2 regions of the Kocuria sp. JC486 genome follow, and region 1 is predicted to be linked to the other one. Evidence: riboswitches for the same ligand, from Rfam matches in the RefSeq annotation. Region 1 holds a riboswitch; the other holds the start of a gene.

Region 1 (4,034 bases):
CGCGGTCAAACTCCGCACGGTCAACGACCTCATGATCGCTGCCGTCGGCAACACCACGGGGGTGATCCCGGGTTCCGTGTTGATCGAGGTCGACCGATCCACGGCAACGCTCTACTTCCATGCCCTGGACGTCGACGACGACGCCGACGTGGAAGCCTTCCGCAACGGTGTGCTGCGGACCGAGGCGGCGTGGATCAGGGTGATCGGCACCCGGGAGGAGCTGGACCTGCTCAAGGCGGAGGATCAACGACTGGGGCGACGTCGGCCCCTGGCCGTCCTGAGCTCACCCCGGCGTTCGGAGGTGGAAGCGTGAACCCCTATGTTCTGGTGACCGCGGTGCTCCTGCTCTCCGGCGGCGCCGTCGGTGTCCTGTACCGGCTGGTCAAGGGGCCGTCCCTGCTGGACCGTGTCTTGGCCAGTGACGTGCTGCTGGCCATCGTGGCCGCGGCCGTGTGCGTGGACATGGTGTGGAAGGGCACCACGGACTACATGATTCTCACGGTGATGATCTCCCTGGTGGGTTTCCTGGCCTCCGTGACCTTCGCACGATTCGTGCAGTCCCGTCCCTCTCGACACCCGGACGCGGGTCGTGGCGGTTCGGCCTGGGAGGACGCGGAGGCGCCGCGGCAGAGCACGCAGGACACGTCCGCGACGGAGGGCCGATGATGCAGACCGTTCTGGACGTCGTCGGATCCGTATTACTGCTGGTGGGGTGCCTCATGGCGTTCGCCGCCGGGGTGGGGTTGGTCCGACTGCCGGATGTCCTCACGCGTATGCACGCGGCCACCAAGCCCCAGGTGCTCGGGTTGTTGTGCGTCCTGCTGGCCGTGATCGTCATGAACCGGGCGTGGGCCCTGCTGCCGCTGGCCCTGCTGGGGTGGGTGTTCATGCTCCTGACGGCACCCGTCAGCGCTCACATGGTGGGACGGGCCAGCTACCGGAGCAAGCACGTCAAGGAGGAAGGCGTGGTCAAGGACGAACTGGCGATTGCTCTGCGCGAAAACACGCCGGTCGAATCACAACTTGAGCAGTGGGCTGATGGCTCGGAGGACCAGTCGCGCTAGTGTTTGTCATGAACCGCGTTGGTGCACCCGGTCCTGCTAGGACTGGGCGTGCCACCCGTCCACCACGGACCTGCGCGTCCGGGTAAGGAGAGAACATGAACGACAAGGTTGTGGGCCTGGCCGGAACCGCGGCGTCCCTCGCGGGCGTCACGGCGGCGAACAAGGGACTGGGTGCCGTGTGGGCAAAGCTCACCGGTAACCCGCCGCCCGCCAAGAACCCGGATCCTGAGGAGCGGTGGGCTGACATCCTGCTGTGGGCCGTGATCACCGGCGTGGTCACCACGGTGGTGCGTGTGGCAGTGACCCGTCAGGTCACCAAGATGCAAAGCAACCAGGGCGAGTCCTGACACCCGGCCCCTTGCCGACGGTCGTCGAGGGCCGGTTGCCAACCCGTGAGAACGGGCGGCAACCGGCCTTCGCGCATTGGTAGAGTGGGCACGCACTGAAAACGAACGACAGGGGAGCGCGCGAGCGCTGAGAGTGCGGGAGACCGCAGACCCTCGAACCTGATCCGGTTAGTACCGGCGAAGGGAGTCGAGTATCTCGAGGTGTTGCACCGGCTGCGTCCGGTGCCCACCTCCCCCTCCTGAGACCGGGACGGACTGACGGTCCGTCCCCGCAGGAGGAAGCCATGACCTCAACAACATCTCACAGCCCGGGAACCGGCTCGAACGGTTCTCCACGCCGGGCGACCCGCACCGGTGCCGCGTTGCGCTGGCGGGTGGTGGACCTGGTGGTGCTGGCCGTCCTGGCCGCAGCCGGTGGCGTGATCTTCTGGGCCTGGTCCAATCTGATCTACCCCGTGATCACCGGTGCGTCCGTGGCGTATCCGCCCGCCGCCGGTCTGATGCTCGGTGGATGGCTCGTGGCCGGGACCCTGGGCGGGCTCATCATCCGCAAACCGGGTGCCGCCCTGCTGTGCGAACTCCTCGCGGCGATCTTCGAAGGTGTCATGGGAACTCACTTCGGGCTGACCGTGGTGATTTCCGGGATCGTGCAAGGTTTGGGTGCCGAGCTGGTCTTCGCCGCGGTGCGGTACCGCCGGGCCGGCCTCGGCGTGGCTGCGGCCGCGGGTGCCTTGTCCGGCCTGTTCGGCAGCATCTCCGAGTGCGTGCTCTACTACTACGAATGGCCGGTTGCCCACCAAGGGGTGTACGTGGCCCTGGCGACCCTCTCGGGTGCCGTCATCGCGGGTGTGGCGATGTGGCTGCTGGTCCGGGCGCTGCGCGGTACCGGCGTCCTTTCCGCCCTGGCTTCCGGGCGTTGACGGGAACAGCGGTGTCGGGCTCCGCTGAACAGACACCGGCTCAGGGCACAGGGGGCGCACTCGTCGAAGCCCGGGGATTCGGCTGGCAGCATCCGGGGCGAGCTCTCCCTTCGCCCCGTGGACTGGACCTGGTGATCCGACCGGGCGAGAAAGTCCTGCTCGTGGGCCCCAGCGGGGTCGGCAAGTCGACCTTGCTCCACGCACTGGCCGGTGTCCTCGAACGCCGCGAGACCGACGAGCTGGAGGTTCAGCAAGGGGCAAGCGATGCGCCCGGTGGCCCCGAGGGGCCGCTCGGAGAATTGCTCGTCGACGGCGCCCCGGCCGCCGACCGGGCCACCGTGACCGGGCTGCTCCAACAGGACCCCGAATCGGGGATCGTGCTCGCGCGGGTCGGCGACGACGTCGCCTTCGGTCCGGAGAACCTGGCCGTCCCGACCGAGCAGATCTGGCCGAGGGTCACCGAGACCCTGGACGCCGTCGGCCTGGCCGTTGAGCTCGACCGGGACACCGAGGCGCTGTCCGGTGGACAACAGCAGCGACTCGCCCTGGCGGGTGTCACCGCCATGCGGCCGAGGCTGCTCCTGTTGGACGAGCCCACCGCCAACCTCGACCCCGAAGGTGTTCGCACTGTGCGCGACGCCGTCGAAGCGGTCGCGGTGCAGACCGGTGCGACGTTGATCGTGGTCGAGCACCGCACCGAGGTCTGGACGGACCTGGTCGAGCGGGTCGTCGTGCTCGGCGCGGGCGGTGTGGAGCACGACGGCACCCCGGGGCAGGTCTTCGGGGACCCCGGGCGGCGCCGGGTGCTGCTCGAGCGCGGCGTGTGGGTTCCCGATGCGCCCGCACCTGAACCGGTCGTGAGTCCGGCGACGGACGGTGAACCGTTGCTGCGCGCCGTCGGTCTCGAGGTGTCCCGGGACCAGCCCGGCTCACGGGCGCTCGCCGGACGACGACGGCTGGCCCGCCGTGGCAGGCCCGTTCCAGAGCACCTGAACGCGGGAACGCCGGCGGCGCGGCCCGTGGACCTCACGGTCCGCCGGGGGAGCGCAACTGCGGTGACCGGGAACAACGGGGTGGGGAAATCGACCCTGGCCCTGACCCTCGCGGGGCTTCTGGTCCCGGCAGGCGGAACGGTCGAGGCCCAACCCGCACTGGCCGGTGACACCGTGGCGGATCCATCGGCGTGGGCCGGCCGCGAACTGGTCACTCGCGTGGGCACCGTGTTCCAGGAACCCGAGCACCAGTTCCTCACCCAATCCGTCCGGGCCGAGCTGGCCGAGGGGCCCCGCCGAGCCGGGTGGTCTCAGGACCGGATCGACTCCACGGTCGAGGAACTGCTCCAACGCCTGGAACTCACGGACCTGGCCGAGGCCAATCCGTTCACCCTCTCCGGAGGGCAGAAGCGGCGGTTGTCGGTGGGAACCGTCATGGCCGCTGCTCCCGACATCCTGGTTCTGGATGAACCGACCTTCGGGCAGGATTCACGGACGTGGTGGTCGGTGGTCGACCTGCTGGCCGATCAGGTGCGAGCGGGGCGAGCCGTCGTCGTCGTCACCCACGACCGGGACCTGATCCGCGCCCTGGGTGCCCGGGAAATCGAGCTGCACGCCGCGCCGTCCGTCGAGCAGCCGGACGCTCCCGCTCCGCTGACCACCAGGGGCGGTGGAGGCTGGCTCGAACGCCGTGACGCACTCACCAAGCTC
Region 2 (4,034 bases), on a different contig from region 1:
TCGCGGCCATCGCCTCGGCCTCTCACCACGACGATCCCAAGGGCGAGTCCGCCACCGGCGCCGACACTTCCGGGGAGGCCGCCGACTCGCACCCCGCGGCTCAGTCTTCGAACACGGGGGCCGACGACGCGCGAAGCGCCGGTAACGGTGACACCTCCGCACCGGATTCCGACCGTCCCGACGCCGGGTCGGACTCCTCGGGCGACGGCGGCAGGCGCCGTCGGAAGCGCCGCGGAAAGCGGTCCCGCAACCGCGGCCAGAACGATTCGGGCTCCGAGAACCGGGGAGACGACTCCAGCGCTTCGGAGAACGGCGCCTCGAATGGTGCTGCACAGCCGGGCAAGCCCGCGGAATCCGGGCAACAGAACGACCAGACCACGCAGGAAAAGCAGCCGGAACCATCTCGGAACCAGCCGACGGAACCCCAAGGTGCCGCCAAGGCCTCCGGACAATCCGAGCGTCCGGCCCGCCCTGCTGCGTCGGACTCGGCAACGGTCCCGGACCGCTCGGTGTCCGCGGCGCGTCGTCGTCGCGGGGCTCGACGTGCTGCCGCTCCGGTCGCAGCACCCGACACCGAGTCCCAGCCGACGGCGCCTCAACCGGCCGGCCCCGTGACCTCCGGATCCGCCTCCGTGGTCTCCGGTTCGACGGGCGACGACGGCGCCTCCTCCCGCGTGACGATCGCCGGTGAGGTCATCGAACTGCCCCAGGGCACGTCGTCTTCGAGCGGGTCAGGTGCCGGGAGTTCGGTGCCGTCCTTGGACTCGTTGGCCGACTCCCTGGGAGAGCGGGCACCGGGCCAGACCTCCCCGCAGCGCAAGCGACGGGTGCGCCGGGCGTCTGCACCGACGTCGGCCCCGCGGAGCTCTGACTCCACGGAAGGCTGAGGCGCCACGGGTTGACGACAACCCGGCAAGGCAATCAACAGTCACCGACTGGACATCCGGGGTTTCCGGGGTCCAGTCTTGGTGACACGTGACACGGGGTGCCGCGCACTGCGCGGCTGAGAGCAAACCCGTTGAACCTGATCTAGCTCGTACTAGCGAAGGGATTGTCGCCTTGCCACAGGGCTATGCGTCATCTTCATCATTTCCGTCCGACCGCTTGTCCGTCCTGCTCGCCGATCTGCGCGCGGGCCGTCCGCTGGTCCAGTGTCTGACCAACTCGGTGGTCACCAACTTCACGGCCAACGCCCTCCTGGCACTCGGGGCCGCCCCGGCGATGACCGACATCGTGGGGGAAGCCGGGCCGTTCGCCCAGATCGCCGACGGCGTGTTGATCAACCTGGGCACGCCCACCCCTGAACAACGCGCGGCCATGATCGAAGCGGCAACCGCGTGCAAGGCCACCGGTACGCCTTGGATCCTCGATCCCGTGGCCGTGGGCGCGCTGCCCATCCGGACCGCGCTGGCCGCCGAGCTCCTGGAACTGGGGCCCACGGTGGTCCGCGGCAACGCCTCCGAGGTCATCGCCCTCTGCGGCGGGGCCGGGGGGCGGGGCACAGATTCCACGGTCCAACCGGAAGACGCCCTCGACGCCGCAAGGACGTTGGTCATCCGTCACGGCGTGGGCGCGGTGGCGATCTCGGGGGAGACCGACCTGATCGTGGGTCCGGACGGCGTCTGGACCGTTCCGCACGGACACCCCTATCTCACGCTCGTCACCGGCGGGGGCTGTGCACTGGGCGCCGTCATCGCGGCGTTTGCCGCCGTGGCCCAGGATGCCCAGGAGGCCGCCGTGGCAGGCAGCGTGGCCTGGGAAGTTGCCGCCGAACTCGCCGCGTCCGAAGCGGCCGGCCCGGGGAGCTTCGCGGTGGGCCTGCTGGACCGGCTCCACGGACTCAGCCCCCAGCTGCTCCGCGACCGCAGCGCAGTCACTTCCCTGGAGGTGGCGCAGGCATGACCGGCCACCAGAACACCTCTGAGTCGAGCGGAGAGGCCCGTGCCCGATCGGTGTTCGACCCCGCCGATCTCCTGCTGTACCACGTGACCGACGGCGCCTTGAGTGCCCCGCGGTCCGTGCCCGACGTCGTCGAAGCCGCGGTCGACGGTGGAGTGACCATGGTCCAGGTCCGGGGCAAGGACCTGGGAGGGGCCGAGTTCCTGGACCTGGTCCAGGCCGTGGCGACGCGAGTCGGGTCACGGGTACCCGTGCTGATCAATGACCGCGTGGACGTGTACCTGGCCGCCCGTGAGCGCGGACTGGCGGTTGCGGGAGTTCACGTGGGGCAGTCGGACATCCCCGTGTCCGACGTGCGCGCAATCTGCGGTCCCGCCGCGATCGTGGGGCTCTCCGCCGCCCAATCGACCGAGTTCGACGCGGTGCGACTCCTGCCGGAAGGCACGGTGGACTACATCGGCATCGGAGCTGTCCACACAACCAGTACCAAGCCGGATCATCCCGAGCCCCTGGGCATCGACGGCTTCCGCGCAGCCCGGGCCTGGTGCCCCGTACCGGCGGTGGCCATCGGCGGAGTCCGGGTCGAGGACTGCCCACCTCTGCTGGCCGCGGGGGCCGACGGCGTCGCCGTGGTCTCGGGGATCTGCGCGAACTCGGGAGACCCGCGGTTGGCCGCGACCCAATACAGGGAGGCCCTCGGCGTAGGGAGCGCGTCCGCGTCGGGGGAAGGGACGAACCCTTGAGCACGGACCAGACCATCTCCAGCATCCAGTCGAACGTCCGCAAGGTCCCGCGCGTCCTGTCAATTGCCGGGACGGACCCGACGGGCGGGGCCGGACAGCAGGCGGATCTCAAGACCTTCGCCGTGTTGGGTGGATACGGGATGAGCGTGGTCACCGCCGCCATCGCCCAGAACACCCGCGGCGTGCGGCTCGTGCACTCGGTGCCCACTGAGGTCATCACCGCGCAGCTCCAGGCGGTCTCTGACGACGTGACGGTCGACGCCGTCAAGATCGGCATGCTCGGTTCGGTCGACGTCATTGCAGCGGTCAATGACTGGCTCCAAGCGAACCGGCCACCGGTCGTCGTCCTGGACCCCGTCATGATCGCGACCTCCGGTGACCGGCTGCTGGCTCAAGAGGCCGAGGAGGCCCTGCGCGATCTGCTGCATCGCGCGGATCTGGTGACGCCCAATCTCCCCGAACTCGCAGTGCTTGTAGGGGAGCCGGTGGCGGAGGACTGGTCGACGGCGCTGGAGCAGGGCCGGACCCTGGCCGAGCGCCACAACGTGTTCGTCCTGGTCAAGGGTGGACACCTGGCCGGGGATAGGACCCCCGATGCCCTACTGGCCCCCGGACAGCCCGAACCGGTCTACCAAGCGGCCGGAGCCAAGGTTCGGACCAACAACACGCACGGGACCGGATGCTCGCTGTCATCGGCCGTCGCCGTCCTGGGGGCACGGACCGGTGACTGGTCGGTTGCCGTGGGAGTCGCTCGCGAGTGGCTCCGTGGCGCCCTGACCCACGCCGACGAACTCGAGGTCGGCCAGGGCAACGGCCCGGTCCACCACGGCCACCATCTCGAAGCGCATCTGGTGCAGCTCCTGACCGATTGGGCGAATGGCATGGGACAGGAAGGTGGTGCCGGTCCGGAAAAGGGCGCGGACTCGTCCTTCACGGAGCAGCTCTGGGCCCGGACAGGGGACATCAGGAGCCAGATCGACGACGGCCGTTTCGTCCCCGCGCTCGGTCAGGGCACGCTGCCCCGGGACGTGTTCCTGGACTATCTGTCGCAGGACCTGATCTATCTCCAGGACTATTCCCGAGCCTTGGCCCAACTCGCGGTGCGGGCACCCACCGAGCAGTGGCGGGCCTTCTTCGCCTCCGGCGCGGCCGGCTGCGCCAGGGAAACCGAGCAACTCCACCGCACGCTCGTCGACGCCGGTGTCCCCGTCACTCCCAGCGCGGTCACCGCCGAGTACACGGAGTTCCTGCTGGCCACCACGCAGACGCGGGACTGGGCCGTTGGTGCGGCGGCGGTGCTGCCGTGCTACTGGCTGTACGCGTGGATCGGCAACCGGCTCCAGGAACACCGCGAGCGGATGGCGGCAGAGAGCGGCGACGGCGGCTGGGACC

The links. Region 1 has a riboswitch for thiamine pyrophosphate ahead of GWK18_RS05400 (ECF transporter S component). Riboswitches for the same ligand answer to the same signal wherever they lie in the genome.
Region 2: another riboswitch for thiamine pyrophosphate. It lies ahead of thiM (hydroxyethylthiazole kinase); the one in region 1 lies ahead of GWK18_RS05400 (ECF transporter S component).

The regions. Positions count from the first base shown of each region.
Region 1 covers NZ_JAAOZS010000007.1:31,802-35,835, reverse strand. Annotated here, with positions in the region: gene GWK18_RS05420 (Na+/H+ antiporter subunit E) at 1-313, shown strand, start outside; gene GWK18_RS13405 (monovalent cation/H+ antiporter complex subunit F) at 310-666, shown strand; gene mnhG (monovalent cation/H(+) antiporter subunit G) at 663-1,064, shown strand; gene GWK18_RS05405 (DUF4235 domain-containing protein) at 1,160-1,411, shown strand; TPP riboswitch at 1,512-1,614, shown strand; gene GWK18_RS05400 (ECF transporter S component) at 1,696-2,331, shown strand; gene GWK18_RS13400 (ATP-binding cassette domain-containing protein) at 2,463-4,034, shown strand, end outside.
Region 2 covers NZ_JAAOZS010000001.1:236,537-240,570, reverse strand. Annotated here, with positions in the region: gene GWK18_RS01065 (Rne/Rng family ribonuclease) at 1-887, shown strand, start outside; TPP riboswitch at 972-1,069, shown strand; gene thiM (hydroxyethylthiazole kinase) at 1,105-1,902, shown strand; gene thiE (thiamine phosphate synthase) at 1,899-2,642, shown strand; gene GWK18_RS01050 (bifunctional hydroxymethylpyrimidine kinase/phosphomethylpyrimidine kinase) at 2,639-4,034, shown strand, end outside.